One region of the Microbispora sp. CA-102843 genome, then DNA from elsewhere that is predicted to be linked to it. Evidence: riboswitches for the same ligand, from Rfam matches in the RefSeq annotation. Region 1 holds a riboswitch; each other region holds the start of a gene.
What was found. Region 1 has a riboswitch for cobalamin ahead of ACQEVJ_RS21085 (CbtB domain-containing protein). Riboswitches for the same ligand answer to the same signal wherever they lie in the genome.
Positions count from the first base shown of each region.

Region 2: linked by a shared signal. The riboswitch ahead of ACQEVJ_RS45325 (ABC transporter substrate-binding protein) and the one ahead of ACQEVJ_RS21085 (CbtB domain-containing protein) in region 1 are both predicted to bind cobalamin.
Region 3: linked by a shared signal. The riboswitch ahead of ACQEVJ_RS45300 (ribonucleoside-diphosphate reductase subunit alpha) and the one ahead of ACQEVJ_RS21085 (CbtB domain-containing protein) in region 1 are both predicted to bind cobalamin.

Region 1 is NZ_JBNJNF010000001.1:4,558,415-4,568,374, reverse strand. It holds gene cobG (precorrin-3B synthase) at 1-436, shown strand, start outside; gene ACQEVJ_RS21115 (precorrin-8X methylmutase) at 447-1,079, shown strand; gene ACQEVJ_RS21110 (precorrin-2 C(20)-methyltransferase) at 1,086-2,582, shown strand; gene ACQEVJ_RS21105 (cobalt-precorrin-6A reductase) at 2,570-3,310, opposite strand; gene cobM (precorrin-4 C(11)-methyltransferase) at 3,298-4,050, opposite strand; gene cbiE (precorrin-6y C5,15-methyltransferase (decarboxylating) subunit CbiE) at 4,050-5,267, opposite strand; gene cobF (precorrin-6A synthase (deacetylating)) at 5,264-6,022, opposite strand; cobalamin riboswitch at 6,070-6,250, shown strand; gene ACQEVJ_RS21085 (CbtB domain-containing protein) at 6,282-6,494, shown strand; gene ACQEVJ_RS21080 (CbtA family protein) at 6,505-7,260, shown strand; gene ACQEVJ_RS21075 (NAD-dependent protein deacetylase) at 7,295-8,101, opposite strand; gene ACQEVJ_RS21070 (YceI family protein) at 8,174-8,731, opposite strand; gene tsaA (tRNA (N6-threonylcarbamoyladenosine(37)-N6)-methyltransferase TrmO) at 8,817-9,236, shown strand; gene ACQEVJ_RS21060 (DUF222 domain-containing protein) at 9,255-9,960, opposite strand, start outside.
Region 2 is NZ_JBNJNF010000001.1:9,694,473-9,704,432, reverse strand. It holds gene ACQEVJ_RS45350 (flavin-dependent oxidoreductase) at 1-168, shown strand, start outside; gene ACQEVJ_RS45345 (hypothetical protein) at 328-1,176, opposite strand; gene hpnR (hopanoid C-3 methylase HpnR) at 1,344-2,819, opposite strand; gene ACQEVJ_RS45335 (VOC family protein) at 3,117-3,554, shown strand; gene metE (5-methyltetrahydropteroyltriglutamate--homocysteine S-methyltransferase) at 3,805-6,126, shown strand; cobalamin riboswitch at 6,192-6,376, shown strand; gene ACQEVJ_RS45325 (ABC transporter substrate-binding protein) at 6,608-7,825, shown strand; gene ACQEVJ_RS45320 (iron chelate uptake ABC transporter family permease subunit) at 7,822-8,898, shown strand; gene ACQEVJ_RS45315 (ATP-binding cassette domain-containing protein) at 8,901-9,960, shown strand, end outside.
Region 3 is NZ_JBNJNF010000001.1:9,681,811-9,691,770, forward strand. It holds gene ACQEVJ_RS45275 (STAS domain-containing protein) at 28-330, opposite strand; gene ACQEVJ_RS45280 (SpoIIE family protein phosphatase) at 330-4,502, opposite strand; gene ACQEVJ_RS45285 (helix-turn-helix transcriptional regulator) at 4,689-5,579, opposite strand; gene ACQEVJ_RS45290 (zinc-dependent alcohol dehydrogenase family protein) at 5,782-6,804, shown strand; gene ACQEVJ_RS45295 ((R)-mandelonitrile lyase) at 6,830-7,231, shown strand; cobalamin riboswitch at 7,361-7,586, shown strand; gene ACQEVJ_RS45300 (ribonucleoside-diphosphate reductase subunit alpha) at 7,721-9,960, shown strand, end outside.

The DNA of each region.
Region 1 (9,960 bases):
GGTCGCGGTCGACGTGATCGTGCCGCTCGGCAGGCTCACCACCGCGCAGGCGGGCCTGCTCGCCGACCTGACCCCCGCCGAGGTGCGGCTGACGCCGTGGCGTACCGTCATGCTGCCCGATCTGGTCCCCGAGGCGGCCGGGCCGGTGACCGCCGCGCTCGCCGGAGCGGGGCTGGTGACCGATACCGCATCGCCGTACGCCAGACTGTCGGCCTGCACCGGGCGGCCCGGCTGCGCGAAGGCCCTGGCCGACGTCCAGGCCGACGCGCTGCGCTGGGCGGAGTCCGGCACGCCCGGCCTGCCCGGTCTACCCGAGCTGCGCGAGCAGCCCGGCGGGCCGGTGCACTGGGCCGGGTGCGAGCGCCGCTGCGGGCGGCCGCGCGGGCGGGTCACCGACGTGGTCGCCACGCCCGGCGGCTACCGCGTCAGCCATTGAACGAACAGGGGTGTCCGTGCCCGAGCACGACTACGTCCGCGACGGAGCGGAGATCTACCGGCGGTCGTTCGCGACCATCAGGGCCGAGGCCGACCTGACGGGCCTGCCCGACGACGTGGCCAGGGTCGCGGTCCGCATGATCCACGCCTGCGGCATGACCGACCTGGTCGCCGACCTCGCCTACTCCCCCGGCGTGGTCGCGAAGGCGCGCGCCGCGCTGCTGGCGGGCGCGCCCGTGCTGTGCGACGCGCAGATGGTCGCCTCCGGCGTCACCAGGAAACGTCTGCCGGCCGCCAACGAGATCATCTGCACGCTCGGCGACCCCCGTGTGCCCGCCCTCGCCGAGCGGCTCGGCACCACGCGCAGCGCCGCCGCCCTCGACCTGTGGCTCGACCGCCTCGACGGCGCGCTCGTGGCCGTCGGCAACGCCCCGACCGCGCTGTTCCGGCTGCTGGAACTGGTCGCGGAGGGCGCGGGACGGCCCGCCGCCGTGCTGGGCGTCCCGGTCGGCTTCATCGGCGCGGCCGAGTCCAAGCGCGCCCTCGCGGCGTCCGACCTGGAGTTTCTGGTTGTCCACGGCCGCCGGGGCGGCAGTGCCATGACGGCGGCGGCGATCAACGCCATCGCCAGCGAGCAGGAGTGACGTGACGTGACAGGTACCCTCTACGGCGTCGGCCTCGGCCCCGGCGACCCCGAACTGATGACGGTGAAGGCCGCCCGCCTGATCGGCGCGGCCGACGTGATCGCCTACCACGCCGCCCGGCACGGCCGCAGCATCGCGCGCTCGATCGCCGCCCACCACATGCGCGACGGCCAGGTGGAGGAGCTGCTCCAGTACCCGCTGACGACCGAGACGACCGACCACCCCGGCGGCTACCAGGGCGCGCTCGACGACTTCTACGCCGACTGCGCGGCCCGGCTGGCCGCCCACCTGGACGCCGGGCGCGACGTCGTCGTCCTGTGCGAGGGCGACCCGCTCTTTTACGGCTCCTACATGCACATGCACAAGCGGCTGGCGCACCGCTACCCGGCCGAGGTCGTCCCCGGCGTCACGTCGATCGCGGGCGCGTCGGCCGTGCTCGGCCGCCCGCTGGTCGAACGCGACGAGACGCTGACGGTCCTGCCCGGGACCCTGCCCGCCGACGTGCTGGCCGAGAAGCTGCGCGGCACGGACTCCGCGGCGGTGCTCAAGCTGGGCCGCACGTTCGAGAAGGTGCGCGACGCCCTCGCCGAGGCGGGCCGTCTCGACGAGGCCTGGTACGTCGAACGCGCCACCACCGACGCCCAGCGCGTCGCCCCGCTCAAGGACGTGGACCCCGGCCAGGTGCCGTACTTCTCGCTCGCGCTGATCCCGAGCCCGGCCCAGCTCACGTTCGTACCGGAGGCCACGGAACGCACCGGTCCCGGCGAGGTCGCGGTCGTCGGTCTCGGCCCCGCCGGACGGCCCTGGCTGACGCCGGAGGCGCAGGAGGTGCTCGCCGAGGCCACCGACCTCGTCGGCTACGGCCCCTACGTGGACCGCGTCGCGCCCAACCCGCGCCAGACCCGGCACCGTACGGACAACCGCGTCGAGGCCGAACGCGCGCGTCACGCGCTCGACCTCGCCCTCGCAGGGGCGCGGGTGGCGGTCGTGTCGTCGGGCGACCCGGGCGTGTTCGCGATGGCCAGCGCAGTGCTGGAGGCCGCCGCCGACCCGCGTTACGCGGACGTCCCGGTGCGGGTGGTGCCGGGCCTGACCGCCGCGCAGGCCGTGGCGAGCCGGGCCGGCGCGCCGCTCGGCCACGACTACTGCGTGCTGTCGCTGTCGGACCAGCTCAAGCCGTGGGAGGTGGTCGCGGGCCGGATCTCCGCCGCGGCCCGCGCCGACCTGGTGCTCGCGATCTACAACCCGGCGTCGAAGACCCGCACCTGGCAGGTCGCCGCGGCCCGTGACCTGCTGCTCGAACACCGCGACCCGGCCACGCCCGTGGTCGTCGGCCGCGACGTCGGCGGCGCGCAGGAGTCGGTCACGGTCACCACGCTCGGCGACCTCGACCCGGCTGCGGTCGACATGCGCTGCCTGCTGATCATCGGCTCGTCCACCACCCGCGTCGTCGAACACGCCGACCGGGCGACCGTCTACACCCCGCGCCGCTATCCCGCGTGAACGCGAACCCAGGTGACGGCGTCGGCGACGTCCGTCACCTGGGTGACGCCGCCGGGTGCCGAGGGCCGGTCCACCATGACGACCGGCAGCCCGAGCTCGCGCGCCGCGACCAGCTTGGCGCGGGTCAGCTCCCCGCCGCTGTCCTTGGTGACCAGCACGTCGAGCCGGTGCCCGCCGATCAGGGCACGCTCCCCCGCCACCGTGTACGGCCCCCGATCGAGGATCACCTGGACGTTCGCGGGCACCGGCGGCTCCGGTGGGTCCACCGACCTGGCCAGGAACCACAGCCCGGTCAGCGGCGCGAAGACCGGCAGGCTGCGGCGGCCCGTCGTGAGGAACACCCGGCTGCCGAGGCCGGGCAGCGCGTCCGCCGCGGCCTTCAGTGACGGCACCCGCAGCCACGCGTCCCCCGGCCCCTCCGACCAGCCGGGACGCCGCAGCCCGAGCAGCGGCACACCGGTCGCCGCACACGCGCGCGCCGCCGACTCGCTCATCGTCCGCGCGAACGGATGCGTGGCGTCCACCACGGCGCGGGGGCCGTGCTCGGCGATCCACCGGGTGAGCCCCTCCGAGCCGCCGAAGCCGCCCGATCTGACCTCGCCCACCGGCAGCCGGGGGTCGGCGACCCGCCCGGCCAGCGACGACACCACCCGGAGACCGGGCAGGGCGACCAGTCCGGCCGCCAGTGCCCGCGCCTCCGCGGTGCCGCCGAGGATCAGGACGAGCACACCCGGTCCCGCTCGGCCGAGTAGAGGTGGCTGTCGGGGAACTCGTGCGCCGACAGCGCCCGGCCCACCACGATGACGGCGGTCCGCTTGATCCCTGCCGCGACCACCCGGTCGGCGATGTCGTCCAGGGTGCCCCTGATGATCTCCTCGTCGTCCCGGCTGGCCCGCGCGACGACCGCCACCGGGCAGTCCGCCCCGTACGCGGGCAGCAGCTCGGCCACGACGGCGCCGATCCGCTGCACGGCCAGGTGCAGCACCATCGTGGCGCGGCTGGCCGACAGCGTCGCGAGGTCCTCGCCGGGCGGCATCGGGGTGGCGCGCGCCGACGTCCGGGTCAGGATGATGGTCTGGCTCACCTCGGGCACCGTCAGCTCCCGCCCCAGCGCCGCGGCGGCGGCCGCGAAGGCCGGAACTCCGGGGATCACCTCGTAGGGCACCCCGTGCGCGTCGAGCCTGCGCATCTGCTCGGCGACCGCGCTGAACAGCGAGGGATCGCCCGAGTGCAGCCGCGCCACGTCGAGCCCGGCGGCGTGCGCCGCCGTCATCTCGGCGATGATCTCGTTCAGGGTGAGGTTGGCGGTGTCGACGAGCCGCGCGCCGGGCGGGCAGTCGGCGAGCAGGTCGCGTGGCACGAGCGACCCCGCGTACAGGCAGACCGGGGCCGCCTGCAGGGCGCGCAGCCCACGCACCGTGATGAGGTCGGCCGCGCCGGGCCCCGCACCGATGAATCGAACCGTCACTACTCGCGCTCCTTCCGCGCCGTCCAAATGGTCACCGGCATCAGGGGACGCCACCCGGTGAAGCCGCCCACCGGCGAGGCGCGCTGCACCGACAACCGCACGAGGTCCCCACCGAGCCGCGCGTGCCACGTGGCGAGAACCGCCTCCGACTCCACAGTGACCGCGTTCGCGACCAGCCTTCCGCCCGGGGCGAGGGCGTCCCAGCAGGTCTCGACCACGCCGGCCCCCGTCACGCCGCCGCCCACGAAGACGGCCGCCGGGGCCGGCAGCCCGTGGAGGGCGCCCGGCGCGGGGCCGGTGACGACCCGCAGGCGCGGCACGCCCAGCGCGTCCGCGTTGCGCCTGACGCGGTCCGCGCGTACGGGGTCGCGCTCGACGGCGATGGCCCGGCACGAGGAATGGACGCGCAGCCACTCGATGGCCACGCTCCCCGAACCCGCCCCCACGTCCCACAGCAGCTCGCCCGGCAGGGGCGCCAGCTTGGCCAGGGTGACCGCGCGCACCTCCTGCTTGGTCAGCTGCCCGTCCGACTCGTACGCGTTGTCCGGAAGCCCGGAACCCCACCCCAGTGGCTCGGTGTCCGGGACGTCGGCACAGCTCACTGCCACGATGTTCAGCGCCGGCATCGGCTCGGCGCCCGGCCAACCGGCGGCCGTGCCGTCATGGCGCGACTCGGTCGCCGCGCCGAGATCGCCGAGGACGGTGAGGTGGCTCGCCCCGTACCCCCGCTCGGTCAGCAAGGCGGCGACCTGCGCGGGCGTGCCCGCGTCCGCGCTGAGGACGAGGACGCGGCGGCCAGGCGCGAGCGCGGCGGTCAGCGCGGCGAGCGGACGCCCGACCAGGCTGACGGTCTCGACGCCCTCGGCGGGCCAGCCGAGCCGCGCACAGGCCAGCGTCACCGACGACACGTGCGGCAGCACGCGCAGCCGCTCGGGTCCGAGCAGCCGGGCCAGCGTCGCGCCGACCCCGAAGAACATGGGATCGCCGCTCGCCAGCACCACGACCGCGCGTCGCGCGTGCGCGTCGAGCAGCCCCGGCAACCCCGCGACCAGCGGCGACGGGTACGGCACCCGCTCGGGGGCCACCGACGCGGGCAGCAGCGCGAGCTGCCTGGCCGACCCGACCACGACGTCCGCCGCGATCAGCTCGGCGCGCGCCGCGTCGGTGAGACCGGCCCAGCCGTCCGCGCCGATCCCGACGACCGACACAGGCTTCATCGAGCGGGCTTCCTGAGCAGGTAGGTGTCCATGACCCAGCCGTGCGCCTCGCGCGCCTCCGCCCTGAGCCGCCGGATCTCGCCGGCGACCTCGCGCACCGGCCCGGCGAGGAGGATCTCGTCCTCGGTCCCGACGTACGCGCCCCAGTAGACGTCCGCGTCGGCGGCCTCCGGCAGGTCGGCGAACGCGCATCCCGCGTCGAGCATCACCACGATGTCGTCGGCGGCCTCGACGTCCGCGGGCAGGCGGCGGCCGGTCGTGATGTGCAGCGGCTTGGCGACCCTGGTCAGGCTGACACGGTGCCGCGCGGCCAGCGCCGACACGCTGCTGATCCCCGGGATCACCTCATAGTCGAACGGCTCCCCGCCCCTGGCCAGGACGTCCTCGACGATGGCGATCGTGCTGTCGTACAGGGCGGGGTCGCCCCAGACGAGGAACGCGCCGATGCCGTCCTCGGGCACCTCGTCGGCGATGAGCCGCGCGTAGACGTCGGCCCGGCGGGCCCGCCAGTCGGCCACCGCCTCCACGTAGGCGCCGCTCGTCCGGTCACGTTCCGGGTCGCGTGCCTCCACCATCCGGTACGGCTCCCGCGCGTGGGCCGCGACCAGCTCGCGCCGCAGCCGCACCAGACCGTCCTTCTCTGCGCCCTTGTCGAGCAGGAAGAACACGTCCGCCGACGCGATCGCCGCGGCGGCCTGGAAGGTGAGGTGGGCTGGGTCCCCGGCGCCGATGCCGATGATGAGGACTCGCTTCATAGGTCACGAGTATGGACCACGGCTTGACGTACTTATGCAGACGGTGCACGCTCTAGAGGACAAAAGCAGACAGAGGCGACGGTGTGCAGGAACCTGGTGCGATTCCAGGACGGTCCCGCCACTGTGACCGGGGAGTGTCCCCGCTTGTGACCACGGCCGAGACGGCTGGAAGGTCGGGTGACACGATGACCCGGGAGTCAGGACACTGACCCGTTGTCCTCCATCACCGGGGCGAGCGACCCCGTGAGGAGAAAGTCACATGGCTCAGCCGGCCATTCCCGTTTCCCGGCCCCTGCCGGTCACCATCCCCGTACGCGAGATCCTTCCTTGGGCGATCTTCGCCGCCGTGGTCGGGCTCATCCTGGTCTACTTCGTCGGCGCTGAGCAGGGCGCCACCCACCTCATCAGCGGGCACACCGTGCACGAGTTCGTGCACGACGGCCGCCACCTCCTCGGCTTCCCCTGCCACTGAGGCCCGCCCGATGCCCACCATGCGCTCCCTGCTGGTGCGCGGCATGCTCGTCGGCCTCGTGGCCGCGCTGCTCGCGTACGTCGTGGCCTGGTTCGCCGGCGAACCCCAGGTCGCCGCTGCCATCTCCCTCGAGGAGGCCAAGGCCGCCGCGGCCGGGGAGGCAGCCGAGCCCGAACTCGTCAGCCGGACCGTCCAGGAGACCATCGGCCTCTTGACCGCCCTGCTCATCTACGGCGCCGCACTCGGCGGCTTCTTCTCCATCGCGTACGCCTTCGCCCACGGCCGCCTCGGCGCCCTCGGCGCCCGCGCCACGGCCCTCGTCGTCGCGGCCGCCGGGTTCGTCATCGTGTACGTGACCCCCATCCTGAAGTACCCGCCCAATCCCCCGGCCGTCGGCAACCCCGACACCATCGGTCGCCGGACCACGCTGTACTTCACGATGATCCTGATCGCGCTGCTGGCCGCCGCGGTCGCGACGTACGCGGCCCGCGCCCTGTCGCCCCGGTTGGGCGGCTGGAACGCGACCCTCGCGGGCATCGTCGTCTACGCCGTCCTCGTAGGCGTCTCGTACGCCTTGCTGCCCCAGATCAACGAGATCCCCGGCGACTTCCCCGCCGACACCCTCTGGTGGTTCAGGGTGTCGTCGTTCGGCGTCCAGTTCGTCCTGTGGGCCGCAATCGGACTGCTGTTCGGCGGCCTCACCGAGCGTTCCCTGCGCCAGGGTGTTCGCACCGAGGCGCGACTGCATCCGGCCGGAACAGCCTGACTCCCCTCGATCTCATGTGCCCGAGGTTCCTCGGCTAACAGCGGAGGGCCTCCAGGAGAGTGGTGAGGGCCGGGCCGAGCGGGGCGTCGAAGGTCATCAGCGCCTCACCGTCGCCCCGGGTCGGCCCCTGGTTGATGATCGCGACGGGGATCGCGTGGGCGGCGGCGCGCCGGACGAACCGGTATCCAGACATGACGGTCAACGAGGATCCCAGGACGAGCAACAGCCCGGCCCGCTCGGTCAGCGCGTAGCACTCCTCGACCCGTGACGGCGGCACGTTCTCGCCGAAGAACACCACGTCGGGCTTGAGCACGCCGCCGCAGCCCTCGCAGTCCACCGTGCGGAACGTCTCGATCTCGTCGGCGGCCAGGACGGCGTCGCCGTCCGGGTTGATCATCACCGAGCGGGCCTGCCAGCCGGGGTTGGCCGTGCGCAGCCGCCGGTCGAGCGCGTGCCGCGAGGTGCGGAGGCCACAGGCCAGGCAGCGCACCCGGTGCAGGCTGCCGTGCAGTTCGACGACCCCGTGCGCGCCCGCCCCCTGGTGCAGGCCGTCCACGTTCTGGGTGATGATCCCGGCCACCAGGCCGCGACGCTGCAGTTCGGCGACCGCGCGGTGCCCGGCGTTGGGCGCGGCGTCCACGATGTGACGCCACCCCAGGTGGCTGCGCGCCCAGTAGCGCCTGCGGGCGGCGACGCTGCTCACGAAGGTGTGGTAGGTCATCGGCTCTGCTTTGCGCCTGCGGCCGGTCTCCCCGCGGTAGTCCGGGATCCCGGACTCGGTCGACAGGCCGGCCCCGCTGAGGATCACCACCTCGCCGTCGGCCACGAGATCGGCCAGCATGCCCCACCGCTCGGCGGTCCCCGCGTCGCGCACCACAGTCACGCATCCATGGTGCCCGACGCGACGCACATGTCAGCCCCGCCCCTCCCCCACCCGTACGTCGAAGATGACCTCGACCTCGTCACGCAGCTTGAGCGCACCGAAGAACGCGGAGTAGGGACGGATGCCCCACTCGGACTGCACGACGGTCGCCCGTCCGCGCGCCCGCCCGTCCGCGAGCGCGCCGTCCACCGTGACCGGCCGGGTGACGTCCGCGATCGTCAGGTCGCCCTCGACGCGGAACGCCTCGGGGTCGCCCTCGACCCGGGTCGACCGGAACGTGACCAGCGGGTGCTGATCCGCCTTGAGGACCTTGTCGCGCATGTTCTTCTCGATCTCGACGCGGTCGGAGTCGGTGAGCGGCTTGACCCCGCCCGTGCCCTCCCGGACCCGCATCGAGGCCACCTCGGCCTCCACCGTCACCCGGCAGCCCGCGGGGTCGTCCGGCGTCACCACCGCCTCGCCCCGCCACCGGGTGACCTCGATCGTCAGATCGTGCCCGGCCTTGGCGCCCAGCCCGGTGCGGCCGGTGAGGACCAGGAGCCGGCCCGACCTCGGCCCCAACTCGTACGTGCCCGCCTCGACGTCCATTTCGTGGGCATTCCCGCAGAACGGGCCATAGATGTCGGCGCCGGATGACATCGTGGTGATCCAATCGCCCGGAAGGAGAAGGATCATGAGTGAGCAGGCGACGTTCACTGTGCGGCCCGTCGGCGTCGTGCGGTCCATCCTGACCGATCGCACCGAGGCTCCGCGGCAGGGGCGCGAGGGGGCGCCGGACGCGTGGCTGGAGATCGAGACGGCCGTCGCGGAGGCGCTCGACGGGATGACCGCGGGCGACGAGGTGCTGGTCCTCACCTGGTTCCACGAGGCCGACCGCGAAACCCTGCGGGTGCACCCGCGGGGGGAGATGAGCAACCCGTTGACCGGCGTATTCGCCACCCGCTCCCCGGACCGTCCCAACCCGATCGGCCTGCACCGGGTCACGGTCCTGGAGGCCGACCCGGTGCGGGGCCTGCGCGTACATCCAATTGAGGCCATCGATGGCACTCCTGTGCTCGACATCAAGCCCGTGCTGGATGCGGTCGAGCGATGACAAACCCTGCGAGCTCCTTTACATCGTAGATTTCAACCCCCGGGCTCTGATGGGGTTGTGGTAGGTGAAGGCCCAGCGGTCGGTGCCGGTCTTGTGGCGGGTGTAGCGGTCGGGGTGGCGGTAGCGGTCGCGGTTGTGGAACTGGCAGGCGGGTCCGAGTAGCTTCAGGTCGGTCAGGCCGCCGGTGCTCCAGTTGTCGGCGTGGTCGATCTGGCACTTGGTGGCGGTGAGTGGGCAGCCGTCGATCCAGCAGGTGGCGTAGCGGGCGAAGACGGCCCGTCGTTGGGCGGGGGTGGCCAGGCGGACCTTGCGGCCCATGTCGAGCACCTGCCCGTCGGCGTCCATCACCAGGCGCACCAGGGTGGAGGTGCGGGCCAGTCGGTGCACGCCGGAGACCGGCAGCATCTGCCCGGTCGCCAGCAACAACCCCGGCGCCGCCCCGGGCAGCGCTCCTGGCATCGTCCCTGGCGCTGTTCCCGGTGTCCCCGGCGCTCCGCACGAGCACCGCGCTCTACCGCCGCACCCGCACGCGCCCTGGCCATCCGCCGCGTCCTGCTGAGCCCGGCCCTGCTCATCGCCGCCCTGCTCATCACCGCCCTGCTCATCGCGGTCCGGCTCATGGCGGTCCGGCTCATGGCGGCGCTGCCCACAGCTCACCTCGCCGTGGTCCTCGCACGTGCCCTGCCCATGCCGGCAGTCCCCCGCAGGCTGATGCCCGGCGTGG
Region 2 (9,960 bases), 5.1 Mb from region 1:
CGGAGCGTGCCGCCGGACGTGATCATCCGCGAGGTGTGGCAGCGGACCGGCGACCGGCCGTTCGAGTCCATCGACGACGTGATCAAGGTGGAGGAGCTCGCCGAGATCTCCCAGCGGTACAAGGAGATCGCGGGCTACTCCGCCGAGGCCATGCGCGCCGACCGCTGAGCGCGCTGTGATCGGCCGCTGGGAGCCGGCCGGCCGGCCCGGGCACCACCCTCGACGGCGGCCGCGGCACCTGCCGCGGCCGCCTGGGCCCCCGTCCTTCTTTTGGGTGCCTCCGCATTCCCCGACCAGGGCGTTCGCGCGGCCGGGATGCCAGGTCGATTACGAGCCCACGGGCTTGAGGATGCCTTCGAGGACCACCAAGCCCTTCCCGTACTTCTCGTCAATCTCACGCTGTAGCTCTGGTGTGGCGACCCAAACCCCGATTTCGACACGGCCCGCCCGCTCGTCCACCGCGGCCGATTGAACGCCCTTGATCTCTTTCCCCGCCCGCTCTTGGAGTGCCCGAAGCTCCGCCTCCGTGCGCTCAGCGCGGCTCAGACACAGCGCGCCACCCCACACCTCGCGGATCGCGGATTCGCGGGCGGCCGCGTCGCCGGTGAACATCAGGTTCAGCACGAGCCGCTTGGGATCGTTGGCGTACCGCTCCACGTATCGGCGGTCTTTGGGATCGTAGTCATCGATCTCTTCCAGGTAGCTCTGGTCCAGCCAACTGCCCGCGTACCCGGGGATCGCCCGGGCCCTGGCGAGCGCCGCCTCCATCGCCCTGTCAGTGGCCTTCGCGGGGTCCACCGGGCGCCAGCCGCGCACAGGCTCCGGGCACGGTGTGGTGAAGCGGGATCGGTCGGGTGGAACGTCGCTGCGCTGGGCAGGGCGCGGGGGCTCGGTGAGCGTCAGACTCTTCCCGTCCCAGGTACCGACCACGTGGTATTCGCCCCAGCGCACGCCGTTCCGGGCGGAATGCTGCACCCTGTTCCAGTCCCACCCGATGATGTCAGGGCCGCCACACTGGGGCGGCAGGGACTCGGCGACGGAAGCGCAGAGTTGGGGGCCATGCTGTGGGTTGGACAGCACGGTCGGGTCGGCCTGGTATCGCGTCAAGGATGCGGTCGTGGTCGCGGCCGGGGCCGTCCCGCAGGCGGTGAGCGTCACGAGCACGGCGAGGAGCAAGGTGCCTCTCATGCACCTGAGACGGGCGAAAGCAATCAGTGGTTCACGGTGTTCCTGCCGGACGGGCGGCCCCTGCGACAACTGGCAAATCCCCCAGGGTCGCACTCCTTCTGCCTCCGGCGGGGGCGCCGGCGGGAGCGGATGCAGATCATGTACGGCCGGTCGGGTCAGTGAGGCCGCTGGTGGATGTAGAGCCCCCGCCGATTGTCCGGCAGGAGAACGCGCTGTTCGGGTACCGGCAGCTCGTAGCGGACCTCACGGAGATGATCTCCATGCTGGCGATCGGTGTTGTAAACGGAGGGGAACTTCCAGATCGATGTGAGGAAGTTGGTTTGCCCGCGTAGCAGATTGCGGCCGATGACGCCGAGCGTCTTCATTGCGCCGGTCACGCTCAGGTGCTTGCGGTTCATCACCGCCTGGGTCCTCACCAGCTCCCGATAGAACTCGCGTAAGGGAAGCGTCGTCGGAACCACCGCGTGCTGGATATCGAACAGGCGGTAGTCGCGCGAGGTGAGTTTCCGTGATTCGGTGTGCCAGATCTCCGTCCCGGGATACGGGGTCATGACGGTGAGGTTGACGATCTCGGGCACCGAAAGCGCCCACTGGCGTACGAGCTGGAACTGCTCGGCATCCCAGGCGGGGTCCACGATGAGGTTGATCGCAACGGTGAGTCCCATGTCACGGGCCAGTTCGAGAGCCTTTATGTTCTGGTCGGGACTGGTCCGCTTGCGGTACAGCTCGAGTCCCTGCTCATCCAGCGCCTCCATGCCGAGGAACATGTAGTTCAGCCCGAGGCGCCGCCATCGCCGGAACACCTCCGGGTGGCGTAGCAGCACGTCGGCACGTGTCTCCAGGTAGTACTCCTTCCTCACTTTCCGTTTCTCCAGTTCCGCGGCGATGGCGTCACCGTGCTCCGGCCGGATGAAGGCGACGTCGTCGACGATGAAGACTCCCGGTTCCCGGATCGAGGCCACCTCCTCCGCGGCCGCCTCCGGCGACAGCTTCCGGTAGCTCCGGCCATAGAAGGTCCAGGCGCTGCAGAAGGAGCAGTCCCAAGGGCAGCCGCGGGTGAACTCGACGGAGGCGGCCGGATCGAGCACTCCGATGAAGTACTTGTCGCGGCGCCGGGTCAGGTCCCGCGCCGGACGCGGCTCGTCCAGGCTGTCGAGCAGGAGCGGCGGTTTGCTGGAGACACCCTCGGCGGTCACGGCTCCTGGAACCTCGAGGAGCCCTCCGTCGGGGGCGGCTTCCAGCAGCAGCGGCGCTCCGACCTCGCCCTCCCCTCGCAGAATGGCGTCGAGAGCCCCGTCGGACTGGGCGATGACGTGCGGCGCGATGAACGAGACACTGTGCCCTCCCGCGAACACGAAACAGTGCGGGAACAGGCTTTTGACGCGCTGGGCCAGGTCGAGCACTTCCGGGACGTTAGGGAGGTAGTTCAGACCGAACCCGACGCATTCCGGTTCGAAGTCGATCAGTTCGCGATACAGGTCACGGTGTGAGAAGACCTGCAGGTCGAGCAGGCGCACCTGGTGACCCGCAGCGCGGAGGGCGGCCGCCACCCGTTCCAAACCCAAGGGTTCGAGCCTAAGGAAGATCTCCGTGTACATGAGGCCGCTGGGGTGGACCAATAGGGTGCGCATACACACTCCCATTCCGCTCGACCCGGCTCCGGCCGCGACGCTACACACATCTCATAACCCCCTGCTACCCAGCCGATTTACACCGTAATCAGGCCACATCAGGGGACTCGTGTGTAGCGGAATTCCGGGACTGGCGGCCGATAGCGGCGGAGAACTGCCGGGTAAGGCGGGGCAGCTTGCTGTCGCCGGCCCGCTGCCGCTTCGCGGCGGGTCGAGGCAGACGGGTTGATCAGGGAGGTGAGGCGTGCGCGTCCGCGCCCGGATTCCCGGCCTGATCACGCCCAGTATGGTCCTGACATGGCAGCCAGGATCGACCTCACCCTTGACTGTACGAACGCACAGCTCCTCGCCGAGTTCTGGAAGACCGCGCTCGGGTATATCGACGAGCCTCCGCCCGCTCCCTTCACAACCCGTGAGGAATGGCTCGCACAATTCGATCTGCCTGAGGACGACGCCGTGGAGGGCGGCGCGTGGCTCTGCGACCCGGACGGCGTCGGCCCCCGGCTCTCCATTCTCAAGGTCCCCGAGCCCAAAACGGCGAAGAACCGGCTTCATATCGACGTCCGAGTGCCGGGGCATGGCAACTCCCATGAGCGGTGGGAGCGGATCAAAGCGGAGTCCGAGCGGTTGGTGAAGGCCGGTGGGAACGTCCTGGAGGAGGTCGACGGGCATCACATCGTGATGGCCGACCCGGGGGGCAACGAGTTCTGCGTCGCCGCGGCATCGGTCAGCTGAAGATCTTTACGACGGCGCCGCACTACTGCAACGTGTAAGCGGGTAGCGGGAAGCGACGGCCAGTAGGAACGAGCACGACGCCCATGAGTCCGAAGACCTGCCGCTGCCCGCACGCGACCGCGTGCGGTGACGTCGACGGCCTCGAGGGCGGGCCCGGCGGGACCAGGCAGGCCGCCACGTCTGCTCATCGGTCGCGCCTTCGCGCTCCCGGGACCGCCGAGGTCTCTCGTGACTCGCGAAGGAGAGTTTCGTGACCGACACCCCCGCCACCTCGCTCGGCACCGTGTACGGATACCCGCGTCAGGGGCCGGACCGCGAGCTGAAGAGAGCGGTCGAAGGTTACTGGTCCGGCCGGGTGAGCGCCGATGAGCTGCGCGCGACCGCCGAGGGGCTGCGCCGCGACAACTGGCGGCAACTGACGGACGCGGGCCTCGACGAGGTTCCCTCCGGTGACTTCTCGCTGTACGACCACGTTCTGGACACCACTGTCATGGTCGGCGCCATCCCCGAGCGCCACCGTGCCGCCGTCGCGGCGAACCCGCTCGACGGCTACTTCGCCATGGCACGCGGCACCCAGGATGTCGCCCCGCTGGAGATGACCAAGTGGTTCGACACCAACTACCACTATCTGGTGCCGGAGCTGGGGCCTGACACCGTCTTCGCCGCCGACCCCGCCAAGCCCGTCGCCGAGCTGCTGGAAGCCCTCGCGCTCGGGCACGATCCGCGCCCCGTACTCGTCGGACCGGTGACCTATCTGCTGCTGGCCAAGCCCGCGCCCGGTGCCGATCCGGGGTTCGAGCCGCTCACGCTGCTCGACCGGCTGCTGCCCGTCTACGCCGACGTGCTCGCGGCGCTGAGAGCGGCGGGCGCCGAGTGGGTGCAGCTCGACGAGCCGGCCCTGGCTCAGGACCGGCCGCAGGCCGTCCTGGACGCGGTCGCCGCCGCCTACCGGCACCTCGGCTCGCTCAGCCACCGGCCGAAGATCCTCGTCGCCGGCTACTTCGACCGGCTCGGCGAGGCGCTGCCGGTGCTGGCGCAGGCGCCGATCGAGGGGCTCGGGCTCGACTTCACCGGCCCCGCCGCGGCCAATCTGGACGATCTCGCCAAGGTCGGCGGCGTGCCCGGCAAGCGCCTGGTCGCCGGTGTCGTGGACGGCCGCAACATCTGGATCAACGACCTGGAGAAGTCGCTGTCCACGCTGGCCACCCTCCTCGGTCTGGCCGGGCAGGTCGATGTCGCCGCCTCCTGCTCACTGCTGCACGTTCCGCTGGACGTCGCCGTCGAGACCGAGATCGACCCCGAGATCACCCCATGGCTCGCCTTCGCCCGGCAGAAGACCGCGGAGATCGTCACGCTCACCCGGGGTCTGACGCGGGGCACCCGCGCCATCGCCGCCGACCTCGCCGACAACCGGGCGGCGCTCGAGTCCCGGGCGACCTCCACCCTCACCCGCAACCCGGCCGTACGCGCCCGCGCGGCGGCCGTGACACCGCAGGACGTCCGGCGCGCCCAGCCGTACGCCGAACGGGCGCGGGCACAACGCGCCCGGCTGGAGCTGCCGCTGGTGCCGACCACCACCATCGGCTCCTTCCCGCAGACCGCCGAGCTGCGGACCGCCCGCGCCGACCTGCTGGCGGGGCGCATCGACCGGGACGCCTACGACGAGCGGATCGCGGCCGAGATCCGCGAGGTCCTCGCCTTCCAGGAGAAGGCCGGCCTGGACGTCCTGGTGCACGGGGAGCCCGAGCGCAACGACATGGTCCAGTACTTCGCCGAGCGGCTCGACGGGTACATCGCCACCCGGCACGGCTGGGTGCAGTCCTACGGCACGCGTTACGTCCGGCCGCCGATCCTGGCCGGGGACATCTCCCGCCCCGAGCCGATGACCCTGCGCTGGACCCGGTACGCCCAGTCGCAGACCAGCCGGCCGGTGAAGGGCATGCTCACCGGCCCTGTCACGATGCTGGCCTGGTCCTTCGTCCGCGACGACCAGCCGCTCGGCGACACCGCCCGCCAGGTGGCGCTGGCGCTGCGCGACGAGGTCGCCGACCTGGAGGCGGCCGGTGTCGCCGTGATCCAGGTGGACGAGCCCGCCCTGCGCGAGACGCTGCCGCTGCGGGCCGCGGAACGGCCCGCCTACCTGAGCTGGGCTACCGAGGCGTTCCGGCTGGCCACGGCAGGGGTACGGCCGGAGACGCAGATCCACACCCACATGTGCTACGCGGAGTTCGGTGAGATCCTCGCGGCGATCGAAGATCTCGACGCGGACGTGATCAGCCTGGAGGCCGCCCGCTCGCACATGCAGGTGGCCCATGAGCTGGCCGAGGCCGGGTATCCGCGCGAGGTCGGGCCAGGGGTCTACGACATCCACTCCCCCCGAGTGCCGGGGAGCGAGGAGCTGGTGTCCCTGCTGCGTACGGGCCTGGAGGCCATCCCGGCCGGTCGGTTGTGGGCCAACCCCGACTGCGGCCTGAAGACCCGCGGCTGGGCCGAGGTCCGCCGTTCGCTGGAGAACCTCGTCACGGCCGCTCGCGAGATCCGTGCCGAAGTGGCCGACCACCCGCGGGCCTGACACGTCCCCGGTCCGGCACGGCTGAACACCGTGCCGGACCGGGATCACCCGACTGCGGTTGCGCATGCGTCGTATGCGACCATGGTCGTGAAGGCGACGGCGGAACGAGGAAGCCGGTGTGAATCCGGCGCGGTCCCGCCACTGTGATCGGCGAGCGAACCCCGACGACGCCACTGCCCGCACGCGGGTGGGAAGGCAGGGGCGAGCTTCGACCCGAGAGCCAGGAGACTCACGCGGTCGCCTCCTCGATGAAATTGGGGCGGATCTCCCCAAGAGAGGACGGTGGTCGCCATGCCATGCAACCGGCGTGACGCCCTTCTCCCTGCCCGCGGCACGGCTACCGGCTTCCCGGGCGGCTGTTTCATGCCTGACGGTCGTGAAACCCGCCGCCGTGCCGGGCTCTCGTGGTGATCCGGCTCCTCGCTCGCCGCGTCACGCTGTCGAGGAACGGCGGTCGCGGCCCGTTCACAGGAGACCACCGATGGGTATCCCCCGCCCGATCGGCGGCGCGTTGCTCGCCGTCCTACCCGCGATCCTTCTCACCACGGCCGCCTGCGGTGGCACCGAACCATCCGCGTCGCCCGCCACGGGCGCGGCGACGGCCGACAGCCGCTGCGTCACCTCCTACGACGCGAACACGGACTACTTCCCGGTCAAGCAGACCCTGAGGCACGCCACCAACTTCACCCTGACGTACGCGAAGAACTACCAGGTCGTCACGGTCAAGCAGCCCGCCCCCAACGCCAAGCCGGAGACGTACGTGCTGGTGCGCTGCGGCACGCCCGCCCCCCAGTTGTCGGGCGAACTCGCGGGCGCGGTGACGATCGAGACACCCATCGAGTCGCTCTACTCCGCCTCGACCACGCACCTGCCGTTCATCACCGAACTGGGTGTGCTGGACCGGCTCAAGGGGGTCGCCTCGGCCGGCTACATCACCTCCCCGGAGGTGCTGGAGCGGGTGAAGTCCGGTGCGGTCACCGAGTACGCCTCCGGGCAGGAGGTCGACACCGAGAAGGTGATCGGCGCCAAGCCCGACGTGCTGATGACGCAGGGCACCGAGGACAAGGCGTACGGTCCCCTGCGCCAGGCCGGGATCAAGGTGGTCGCCAACGCCGAGTGGCTGGAGTCCACCGCGCTGGGGCGCGCCGAGTGGATCAGGCTGATGGCCGCGCTCACCGGCACCGAGGCCAGGGCGAACGAGGTGTTCGGGAAGATCGAGTCCGACTACACGGCGCTGGCGGCCAAGGCCAAGGCGGCCACGCCGGTCACCGTGCTGCCCGGCCAGATGTACCAGGGCCAGTGGTCGATGCCCAACGGCGGCAGCTACGTGGCCGGGCTGATCAAGGACGCCGGCGGGATCTACGCGTGGGCGGACGCCTCCGGCTCCGGCAGCACCACGCTGGACCTGGAGGCGGTGCTGGCCAAGGCCAAGGACGCGAAGGTCTGGCTGGCCCAGGTCAACGAGTGGAAGTCCCTGGCGGACGTGGAGAAGTCCGACGCCCGCTACGCCAAGTTCTCCGCCTTCGAGACGGGCGAGGTGTGGTCGGCCAACAAGACCATGGGCCCGGGCGGCGGCAACGACTACTGGGAGCGCGGCGTCGCCCGGCCCGATCTGATCCTCGGCGACCTGGTGGCGATCCTGCATCCCGACCTCGCCCCGGGCCACGAGTTCACCTTCTACCAGAAGATGACCAGTTGACCGCGGCGGCACTGACGGCTGTCCCGGCGGCGCACCGCCGCCGGGCGGTGGTCCTGTCGATCCTGGCGCTGGCGGTGCCGGTCGCGTTCGCGCTGGCCGTCACGCTCGGCTCCACCTCGATCCCCCTGTCCCGGGCGCTGCCCGCGCTGCTGCGCGACGGCTCGGCCGACCCCGCCGTACGCGAGATCATCTGGACGGTACGGCTTCCGCGTGCGATCACCGCCGCTCTGGCCGGAGCCGCCCTCGGCGCGGCCGGGGTGCAGATGCAGACGTTGTTCCGCAACCCGCTGGCCGAGCCGTACATCCTCGGGGTGAGTTCCGGGGCCAGCCTGGGCGTCTCATTGATCATCATCGGCTGGGGCGGAGTGGCGGGCGCGTTCACCGCGGGCGTGGCCGGGCTCGGCCGGGCCGGTGTCGTGGTCGCCGCCTCCGCCGGGGCGGCGGCGGTGCTCGCTCTCGTGCTCGCGCTGTCGCGGCGGGTGCGGTCGGTGGTCACACTGCTGATCGTCGGGGTGATGGTCGGCTCGGCCGCGACCTCGGTGATCACGGTGCTGCTGACCTACACCGACCCGCAGCGCGCCCAGCAGTTCATCAGTTGGAGCCTGGGCAGCTTCGCCGGGACCACGTGGGCCGATCTCGCGTTGTTCGGCCCGGTCTGCCTTGTCGCGCTGGCGGCGGCGCTGGCCGGGGTCAAGCCGCTCAACGCGCTGCTCCTCGGGGAGAGCTACGCCCGCACCATGGGGGTGCGGGTGCGGCTGACGCGCACGCTGACCCTGCTGGTCTCCTCGGTGCTGGCCGGAGCGGTGACCGCCTTCTGCGGGCCGGTCGCCTTCCTCGGCCTGGCCGTACCGCACGTGGCCCGGTTGACGCTGGGCACCGCCGACCATCGGCTGCTCATGCCCGGTGTGGCGCTGCTCGGTGCCGCGGTGGCGCTGCTGTGCTGCGTGGCCGCCCAGGTGCCGGGCGGCGGGGCAGTGCTTCCGCTCAACGCGGTGACCACCATCCTCGGCGCCCCCGTGGTGATCGCCGTACTGCTGCGCAGCCGCGCGGCCAGGACCGGACTGGCGGTGTGACCATGGACGATCGAGGTCTGCGCCTCGACGGCGTGTGCGCCGGATATCCCGCGCGACGCGGGCGCGCTCCACGACGCGTGCTGGACGGCTTGGAGGCGACCGCCGCGCCCGGCGAGCTCACGGTGCTGATCGGCCCGAACGGCACCGGCAAGTCCACCCTGCTGCGGACCATGGCCGGGCTGCAGCCCGCCCTGGACGGGCGGGTCCTCATCGACGGCGTCGCTGTGGAAGCGATACCGGCGGCGGAGCTGGCCCGGCGGCTCGCCGTCGTGCTGACCGAGCGGGACCTGCCCGCCCTGCTGACCGCCCGCGAGCTGGCCGGGCTGGGACGGCACCCGCACACCGGGTTCACCGGACGCCTGTCGGACTCGGACCGGGAAATCGTCACCTGGGCGCTGGAGGCGGTCCACGCCGCCCACCTGGCCGATCGTCCCGTCACGGAGCTGTCCGACGGTGAGCGCCAGCGGGTGCTGGTCGCGCGCGCCCTGGCGCAGGAGCCCGCGGCGATCCTGCTGGACGAGCCGACCGCGTTCCTGGACGTCACCTCCCGGGTGGCGCTGCTGGGCCTGCTGCGCCGCCTCGCCCGCGAGAGGGACCTCGCCGTCGTGGTGTCCACACACGATCTGGAGCTGGCGCTGCGGGTCGCCGACCGGATCTGGCTGCTCGCCTCCGGCGGTCTCCTGCAGACCGGGACACCGGAGGAACTGACCCTCGCGGGAGTGATCGGCGCCGCCTTCGATGGGGACGAGCTGTCCTTCGACCCCGCCTCCGGAGTGTTCGCGCTCCGGACGGGCAATGGAGGAAGAGTGCGGGTGACCGCCGACGGCATCCACGGCCCGCTGCTGGAGCGCGCGCTGTCCAGAGCGGGCTGGCGTACGTGCCGTAGCGGCGACGACACCTTCACCTGGTCTGCCGGTTCGGACGACGAGGCCGTCGAGCTGGCCGTACGGCACGCCGGCGACGGATACGTGGCGGCCTTCGACGGCGACGTCGTCGAGTTCGCCACGCTGCCCGAGCTGACCGCGTGGAGCCGCCGGACGGCGGACACGCTGGTGGAGACAT
Region 3 (9,960 bases), 5.1 Mb from region 1:
AGGAGAAACCGCGCCGGAAAGCCCGCCCTACCGGATGTCGGGGTCGCCGTCGTGGACGGTGGCGAGGTCCGCGAGCCCGGAGATGGTCAGGACGGGAGTCAGCAGCGGGTTGGCGATGAGGGTGATGTGGTCGGCATGGGCGAACAGGACGCTCAGGCCCGCGCTGTCGAGGTATTCGACGGAGGTCAGGTCGAGGACGACGGGCCCCGGGGTGCTCTCGAGAGCGGCCGCGAGGGCGTCGGTGTTGCTCATGTCGATCTCACCGGCCGCGGTCAGGAGAGCGGCGCCGTCCGGGCGAACCCCAGGAGTGAGGGTCAGGGGCGTGGTCATCAGGCGATCCTCATCTGCATGTCGACGGTGGTGCCGTACGGGCCGGGGGTGATGGTGACCTGCTGCATCATGGCGCGCATGAGCGCGACCCCGCGCCCGCGGTGGGCGTTCGCCTCGGGCTCGGGAGACTTCCAGCGGCCGGTGTCGGCGACGGTGAGACGCAGCTTGTCGACGGACGCCTCGGCCCGCAGGCGGACGATGTCGCCGGGGGTGTGACGGTGGCCGTGTTCGATGGCGTTCGCGCACGCCTCACCGGCGGCGACCAGGACGTTCTGCACGATCTGGGCCGGTAGGTCGCACTGGCCGAGCCAGCCGCGCAGCGCCTTGCGGACGGGCGCCAGCTGGGACGACTCGGCGGGGAAGGTCATCTCCAGCGGGGCCGGGTGCCGGTAGAGCAGCAGAGCGACGTCGTCGTCGTAGCCGTCGACGGGCGCCAGGCGGATCATCACCTCGGTAGCGAGGTCGTCGACGGCGACGTTCCGGCCGTCCTGCACGGCCTGGCTGGCCTGGTCGATGCCCGAGTACAGCGAACGGCGGCGGCGCTCGACCAGGCCGTCCGTGTACAGCATGAGCGTGGCGCGCGCGGGGATGATCGTCTCGCTCTCCGGACGGGTCGCGCCCGGGCGTACGGCCAGGGGAACGGAACGTCCGCCCTCGAGCAGGCCCGTACTGCCGTCGGGGTGGGCGAGGATCCCCGGCGGATGCCCGGCGCTGGAGTAGGACAGGCGCCCGGTTTCCGGGTCGAGGACGGCGCAGAAGACGGTGGTGCACCTGGCGCCGGGGACGCTGGCGGCGAACTGGTCCAGGGCCATGAGCACGCGGGCCGGGCTGTCGTCCTGCAGCAGCAGCGCGCGGCACGCGCTGCGCAGTTGTCCCATGACGGCGGCGGCCTCCACCCCGCGCCCGACGCAGTCGCCGACGACGATCCCGATGCGTCCCCCCGGCAGGGCGATCGTGTCGTACCAGTCGCCGCCGACCTCCAGGGGCCGGGTGGCGGGCTCGTAGCGTACGGCGAACCCTTCGGGAAGGTGGGCGGGGCCGAGGATGGCGCGCTGCAACGCGATGGCGGTCTCGCGTTGCTGGTCGATCTGGTGGGCGCGGACCAGTCCCTGAGCGAGACGCCCGGCCAGCAGCGACAGCAGCAGCTGGTCCTCGCTGGTGAAAGGCCGGTGGTCGCCCAGGTCCACCCACAGGGCCAGCTGGCCCTCGGGGTGCTCCAGCAGGATGCCGACCCCGTCGCGGTCGGCGGCCGGGGTGAGCAGCGGCCGCTGCAGCAGATCGGTGAGCATACGGCGGCGTTCGTCGGGCAGCCCGTGCCAGTCCACCGGCTCACCGGTGGCGGTCAGGGTCGGCTCGTCGCCGTGGTCGAAGACGGCGGCCAGCACGGACTGGGCGCGCCACAGGCTCTGCAGTTCCCGCAGGGCGCCGGTCAGCGCGTCGGAGAGGCTCGCGGCCTGGGACAGGCCGGTGCTCAGCGAGGCGAGGGCGCTCTCGCGCTGGATGGCGTAATGCTCGGCGGTGACGTCGCGGAAGGTGCCGACGACGACCCGGCGCCCGGTGTCGGGATCCTGCGCCTGGTTGAAGGTGACGCTGACCCACATCCGGTGCCCGTCACGATGGGTGACGGGGATGGTGTAGCTGCCCTGGCCCGGGCCGAGAAGGCCGCCGAAGGCGTCGGCGACCTGCTGGTGAGCCTCGGGATCGGCGGCGGCGTCCGGCCACCACGGGTGGATCGGCGTGTAGGGCAGGTTCTCGGGGCCGTAGCCGAGGATGTCGGTGAAGGCGCTGTTGATCTCGACGACGGCACCCTGCTCGTCGCAGACGAAGAACGCCTCCTGCAGCGAGTCCACCAGTGCGGTGCGCCAGCGCGCCTGGTGCTGGCGCAGCCGCGCCATGTCCATGTTCGCCCTCACCCGCGCGAGCAACTCCGCGGCGGCGAAGGGCTTGACCAGGTAGTCGTCGGCTCCGGCCTGCAGGCCCTCGATGGACGCCTCCTGGCCCGCCCTGGCCGACAGCAGCACCACGGGGACGGCGGCGGTGCGTGGATCGGACCGCAGCGCCGCGACCAGGGACAGGCCGTCCAGGCGGGGCATCATCACGTCGCTGACCACGAGGTCGGGCGCGTCCGCGCGGATGGCGTCCAGGGCCTCCATCCCGTCGCCCACGGTGCTGACGAGGTAGCCGGCGCTGTTGAGGAGACGGACGAGATACTCGCGCATGTCCGCGTTGTCGTCGGCCACCAGCACCCGCGCCGGGGCGGCGGAGCCCCCGGATCGGGCGGCCGAGCCGTCGTGGGACGGCATTCCCATGGTGTCCCGGGCGGGCTCGCCTGTGTCGTCCCCGGGCAGCCAGCGCAGCGCCTCTTCGACGTACGGGTCCGCGGTGGTGGAGGTGGCACCGGCACCGGCCGTCGTGATCGCCTCGGCGGGCAGGTGCGCGGAGCCGTACGGCATGCGGATGGTGAAGCGGGTGCCCTCGCCCTCGACGCTGTCGGCGGTGATGGTGCCACCGTGCAGGCCGACCAGCTCCTGCACGAGGGCCAGCCCGATGCCGCTTCCCTCATTGGACCGTGAGCGCGCGTTCTCGATGCGGTGGAACCGCTCGAACAGTCGCGGCACCTCCTCGGCCGGGATGCCGATGCCCGTGTCGGTGACGGTCACCACCGTGTGGGCGTCCTCCCTGCGCACGGCGACGCCGATCGAGCCCTCGAAGGTGAACTTCAGCGCGTTGCTGAGCAGGTTGAGCACCACCTTCTCCCACATGCCGCGGTCGATGTAGACCGGCTCGTCGTGGGGAGGGCAGTCGACCCGGAAGTCCAGCCCCGCCTTGTCGATGGCGGAGCGGAAGAGGCTGGCCAGCTCGGCGGTGACCGTGGCCAGGTCGACCGGCTCATAGCTGGCCTGCATCCGGCCGGCTTCGATGCGGGAGAAGTCCAGCAGGGTGTTGACCAGCTTGCCCAGCCGCAACCCGTTGCGGCGGATGACCTCAAGCTCCTCGCGCACCTGCGCGTCGGCGCCCTGCAGACGGCCGCGCAGTTCCTCCACCGGCCCCATGATCAGGGTCAGCGGCGTGCGGAACTCGTGGCTGATGTTGGAGAAGAAGACGGTCTTCGCACGGTCGAGCTCGGCCAGCTCCTCCGCCCGCCGCTGCTGGGCCTCGTAGCTGCGGGCGCTCGCGACGCCCGCCGCGACGTGCCCCGCGGCCAGCTCGATGAACCCGCGGTACGCCTCGTCCAGGGGACGGTACCGGTTTAGCGCGGCCACCAGGAACCCGTACGGCGCACTGCCCTGCTGGAGCAGCGGCACCACCAGCGCCTGCGTGGGCGGCTCCGGCCAGTCTCCGGCCGGGAGACCGGCGAACGGGGTGCCGTCGAGCGGCACGATCACCGACTCTCCCCGAGCCAGCGCCGCCGCGGGCCACACCGCGTCCGGGTCGTCGGCCGGCAGCCTGAGAGGGGCGGCCGGATGCCCGGCGGAAATCCCGGTGGCCCCTGCCAGCCGTGCGCCGCCGTCGTCCTGGAACAGGTAGGTCAACGTGAACGGAAGGTCATGCAGGTTGCGGCCGAGCTGACGGCAGGCGAAGGCCAGCATCTCCTGCTCGGTGCGGACCACGCTGGGATCGGAGCCGAGATCCCGCAGGGTCGTCATTCGCCGCTCGCCGATGACCCGCTCGGTCTCCTCGCTGACGACGCACAACATGCCGACCACGGTGCCGGAGTCGTCCCGAAGGGGGCTGTAGGAGAACGTGTGGTAGCTCTCCTCCGGGTAGCCGGCCCGTTCGAGGAACAGCAGCAGCGCCTCGTCCCAGGTCGCCTGCTCCGTGGCCAGCACGGTGTCGATCCGCGGGCCGATGTCGTCCCAGATCTCCGCCCAGACCTCGCTGGCGGGCCGGCCCAACGCCCACGGGTATTTCCGGCCCAGCGTGTCGCGGCGGTAGGCGGCGTTGCAGAAGAACGTCAGCTCCGGCCCCCACGCCATCCACATGGAGAACCGGGACGACAGCAGGATGCTCACCGCCGTCTGCAGGCTCTGCGGCCACTCCTCCGGCGGGCCGAGCGGGGTCGCCCGCCAATCCACCAGGGCCAGATCCCCGCCGACCTCGTCGTCGGCGGCGAACACGTCGGCTCCGGCCGCTGCCGGCGGCCCCTGCTCGGCGTCCTCACAGCGCGCCACTTGACACCCTTTCGTTCACGCCGAGCCCAGCCCACCCGCACCGGACTCCGTACCGTGCCGTTGCCACGCGTCGGGCCCGACCAGAGGTGTGGGGGAGGTCAGTGACACGTGCGCAGCAGGATACTCCCGCCCGGCGAACCCGGATGAACCGTACGGACATGCTTGTCCGGGCGGACTTCTGGCCCGTCAGCCGGCCGGGAGCGGCTGCGTGGGGGAGCCGGCTTCCTGGGTGGCGGCCCAGGAGGCGAGCAGGCGCAGGCCTTGCTCCGATGACGAGCCCGGTTCGGCGGTGTAGACGGTGAGGGTGAGGCCCGGAGTGGCGACCATCGCCAGACCTTCGTAGGCGAGGGTGAGGTCGCCGACGACGGGGTGGTGGAACCTCTTCACACCGGTGCCGTGGTGGCGGACGTTGTGGGCGCCCCACCGGGTGCGGAACGCGTCGCTGCGGGTGCACAGCTCGCCGACCAGGTCGTGGAGTTCCTTGTCGTGCGGGTCGCGGCCGGCCTCGGTGCGAAGAATGGCGACGGTCATGTCGGCGGCCAGGTCCCAGTCCAGGTAGAAGCGGCGGGAGGCCGGGTCGAGGAAGGTGTATCGGGCGAGGTTCTGCGGCCGCCGGCCGGTGGCGTACATGTCGCAGTAGAAGGCACGCGCGAGCCGGTTGGCGGCCAGCAGGTCCATCCGGCCGTTGCGGACGAACGCCGGCCCTGCGGTGACCGCGTCCAGGGTCCACTGCAGGCTCCGGTGCGGCGCCCACTGCCTGCCGGAGCGCTGCCGGGGCCGGGCGAGCGCGTCGAAGCCGTCGGCCGATTGCGCGAGGTTGAGCAGGTGGGCCCGCTCGGCGTCGTCGAGCCGCAGCGCGCGGGCGACGGCGTCGAGAACACCGGGGGACACGCCGGCGAGGTTGCCGCGTTCGAGTTTGGCGTAGTACTCGACGCTGACGTCGGCCAGCGCCGCGACCTCGCTCCTGCGCAGCCCGGGAACGCGGCGCCTGGCGCCGCCGGGCAGCCCGGCCCGCTCGGGAGTGATCTTTGCACGCCGCGAGACGAGGAACTCGCGGACTTCTTCCCGGTTGTCCACTCCTCGACGGTACGTTCCCGCGCCCGGTGGAAGGGATGTACTGCCGGTACACCCCTCACCAGGCACTCCCTGGGCGCGCGGGAAGCCGGTTACCTGGATGGCGTGGCACTTCCCTCCCGGCCGTGATCGCAGCGAGGAGGGGTGCCCCTACCCGGTCCGTCCGCGACGGACCCGTACGACTCAGCACATAAGGAGCAATCGAATGCGTGGTGTCGTGATGCACGCCCCCGGCGATGTCCGGGTGGAGCAGCGTGAGGACCCGAGGATCATCGCCCCGACCGACGCGGTCATCCGCCTGTCGGCGACCTGTGTCTGCGGTTCCGATCTGTGGCCGTACCGCGGGATCGAGGCCGTCGACGGCCCGTCCCCGGTGGGCCACGAGTACGCGGGCATCGTGGAGGAGGTCGGAAGCGAGGTGACGTCGGTCAGGCCCGGCCAGTTCGTGATCGGCTCGTTCTTCGCCTCGGACAACACCTGCGAGATCTGCCGGGCCGGCTACCAGTCCTCCTGTGTCCGGCGGGAACCGATTGGGCTGCTCGGCGCCCAGGCGGAGCGGCTGCGCGTCCCGCTCGCCGACGGCACGCTCGTCGCGACGCCGGAGGTCCCCGGCGACGACCTGATCCCGAGCTTCCTGGCCGCGTCCGACGTGCTCGGCACCGGCTGGTTCGGCGCGGTGGCCGCCCAGGCCGGCCCCGGCAAGACGGTGGCGGTCGTCGGCGACGGCGCCGTCGGCCTGCTCGCGGTGCTGGCGGCCAAGCAGCTCGGTGCGGAGCGGATCATCGCCATGAGCCGCCACGAGCCGCGGCAGAAGCTCGCCCTGGAGTTCGGGGCGACCGACATCGTCACCGAGCGCGGCGACGACGGCGTGGCGAGGATCAAGGAGCTGACCGGCGGGCTGGGCGCGCACTCGGTCGTCGAGGCGGTCGGCACCCAGGAGTCGATGCTGCAGGCCATCCGCTCCACCCGCCCGGGCGGGCACGTCGGTTACGTGGGAGTGGCCCACGGTGTCGTACTGGACGGCACGGAGCTGTTCTTCTCCCACGTCCACCTGCACGGCGGCCCGGCCCCGGTGCGCCAGTACCTGCCCGACCTGATCGACCTGATCTGGAACCGCAGGATCGACCCCGGCAAGGTCTTCGACCTCCACCTCCCGCTCGACCGGGCCGCGGACGCCTACAAGGCCATGGACGAGCGCCGCGCCGTCAAGGCCCTGCTGCGCGTGTGATCCCTACACCGATGAAGGAGAAGAAATGGAGATCGTGAAGCGGCCCCCGACCGGAAAGCTGCCCGCGCGGTGGTTCACCGGCGACGCCTGGGCGGACGTGATCTACCGGGGCGAGGAGCCGTCCCGGGCGCGGGCGAACATCGTCCGGTTCGCACCCGGCGCGCGCACCGCCTGGCACTCCCACGGCTTGGGGCAGACCCTCTACATCGTCGAGGGCGTCGCCCTGATCCAGTCTCGCGGCGGCGAGATCCTCCAGGCCCACCCCGGCGACGTGATCTGGACGCCTCCGGGTGAGGAGCACTGGCACGGCGCCGCACCCGACCGGTTCATGGTCCATCTGGCGCTGTGGGAGACCGACGACGTCTCCTGGCTCGACCACGTCACCGACGCCGAATACACCGGCCCGCGCGTCAGCGCCCGCCCCTGACCTCTGCGACCGTGTCCGGGTTCCGAGATCACAACCCGAGGGCAGCGGTGGCTCCGCCACTGGGCACACAAAGGGCGCGTAACCACTGTGACGCGACATGTTGGGTGTGACTTTTCTCAGCCCCCTATATATGGTGGTCGCTGCAGCTGGTTCGGCCGTCCATCCAGGACGGCCGAGGCAAGAGGGAACCCGGTGCGAGTCCGGGACTGCCCCGCAGCGGTGAGTGGGAACGACCGTTGTCACATGCACTGGATCCGGCCTACGGGCGATCCGGGAAGCGACAACCAGTAGGCAAAGCGGCGATATGGCCGCGCCGCCCACGAGTCCGAAGACCTGCCAGCGCGCCGTACACCGAGTGAATGGGTGTGCGGCCGGTCGGAGGCCGCGCGGGACGGCCGATGGCTCTGGCGCGCCGCTTTCGCATGCTCGCCGGAATGCCTCCTGCGCGCTGTCTCGGGCCTTGGGGACCGAGTTCGCGAGGAGAGAGCTGTGACGGTCACAGGGGTGTCACCGGACGGGGTGTCGTCGGTGGACGCCGAGCGGCAGGTTTCCATGCCGCGACGGGTGCAGATGCACGTACGCAAGCGCAACGGGGCGAGCGAGCCGGTCGACGTCAACAAGATCGTCCGAGCTGTGGAGCGCTGCGCGGACGATCTCGCCGACATCGATCCGCTTCGCGTGGCGACAAAGACGATCAGCGGCCTGTACGACGGGGCCACCACCGCCGAGCTTGATCGGCTGTCGATCCAGACCGCGGCGGAGATGATCGGCGAGGAGCCGCAGTACTCGCGGCTGGCCGCCAGGCTGCTGGCCGGGTACATCGACAAGGAGGTCCGAGGCCAGGGGGTGGCCTCCTTCAGCCAGGCGATCCGGCTCGGGCACGCGCAGGGGCTGATCGGCGACGCCACGGCCGACTTCGTGGCCGCGAACGCCCGCAAACTCGACGACGCGATCGACCTCAGGGGCGACCTCCGGTTCGAGTACTTCGGCCTGCGCACGGTGTACGACCGTTACCTGCTGCGCCATCCCTCCACCCGGCTGGTGCTGGAGACCCCGCAGTACTGGCTGCTGCGCGTGGCGTGCGGCCTGGCGACCACGCCGGCCGAGGCGATCGGCTTCTACCGGCTGATGTCGTCGCTGGCCTACCTCCCCAGTTCGCCGACCTTGTTCAACTCGGGGACGCGCCACACCCAGATGTCCTCCTGCTACCTGGTCGATTCCCCCCGCGACGAGCTGGGCTCGATCTATGAGCGGTACGCACAGGTGGCGCAGCTGTCGAAGTTCGCCGGAGGGATCGGCATCTCCTGGTCGCGGGTGCGTTCGCGGGGAGCGCTCATCCGGGGCACCAACGGGCACTCCAACGGCATCGTGCCGTGGCTGCGGACTCTCGACGCGTCGGTGGCCGCCGTCAACCAGGGCGGCCGCCGCAAGGGCGCCGCCTGCGTCTATCTGGAGACCTGGCACCCCGACATCGAGGAATTCCTCGAACTGCGTGACAACACCGGCGAGGACGCCCGCCGCACCCACAACCTCAACCTCGCCAACTGGATCCCGGACGAGTTCATGCGCCGGGTCGAAGCCGACGCGATGTGGTCGCTGTTCGACCCGAACGAGGTCCCGGAGCTGCCCGACCTGTGGGGAGAGGACTTCGACGCCGCCTACCGCGCCGCCGAGGCCGCCGGCCGGTACGTCCGTCAGGTCAAGGCCAGGGACCTGTACGGCAAGATGATGCGCACGCTGGCCCAGACCGGCAACGGCTGGATGGCCTTCAAGGACGCGTCCAACCGGCTGTGCAACCAGACCGCCGAGTCCGGCAACGTGGTGCACCTGTCCAACCTGTGCACGGAGATCATCGAGGTGTCCGGCGACACGGAGACCGCCGTGTGCAACCTCGGTTCGGTCAACCTCGCCGCGCACCTCGCCACGCACCCTGCCGGAAGCGAGATGGACTGGGAGCGGCTGCGCGCCACGGTGCGCACCGCGGTCACCTTCCTCGACCGCGTCATCGACATCAACTACTACCCGAGCCCGCAGGCCGCGGCCAGCAACCCCCGCTGGCGGCCGGTCGGCCTCGGCGTGATGGGCCTCCAGGACGTCTTCTTCGCGCTGCGGATGCCGTTCGACTCCCCCGACGCGAAGGACCTGTCCACCCGCATCGCCGAGGAGATCTACCTGACGGCGTTGGAGACCTCGGCCGACCTGGCCGCGAAGGCGGGCCCTCATCCGGCCTTCCAGCAGACCTGGGCCGCCCGCGGGCTCCTGCAGCCCGACCTGTGGAATGTGACCGGCACTCAAGACGAGCGCTGGACGGCACTGCGTGAGCGGATCGCCGAGCACGGGCTCCGCAACTCACTGCTCATCGCGATCGCGCCCACCGCGACCATCGCGTCCATCGCCGGGTGCTACGAGTGCATCGAGCCGCAGGTGTCCAACCTCTTCAAGCGTGAGACCCTCAGCGGCGAGTTCCTCCAGATCAACAGCGCGCTCGTGGCGGAGTTGAAGGCGCGCGGCCTGTGGAACGAGGAGATCAGGGCCGCCGTCAAGCGGGCCGACGGCTCGGTCCAGGGGATCGAGGAACTCCCGGCGGAGCTGCGTGAACTGTTCCGCACGGCCTGGGAGCTGCCCCAGCGAGCGCTGATCGACATGGCCGCCGCGCGGGCGCCGTACATCGACCAGAGCCAGTCGCTCAACCTGTTCATGAGCGCGCCGACCATCGACAAGCTCTCCTC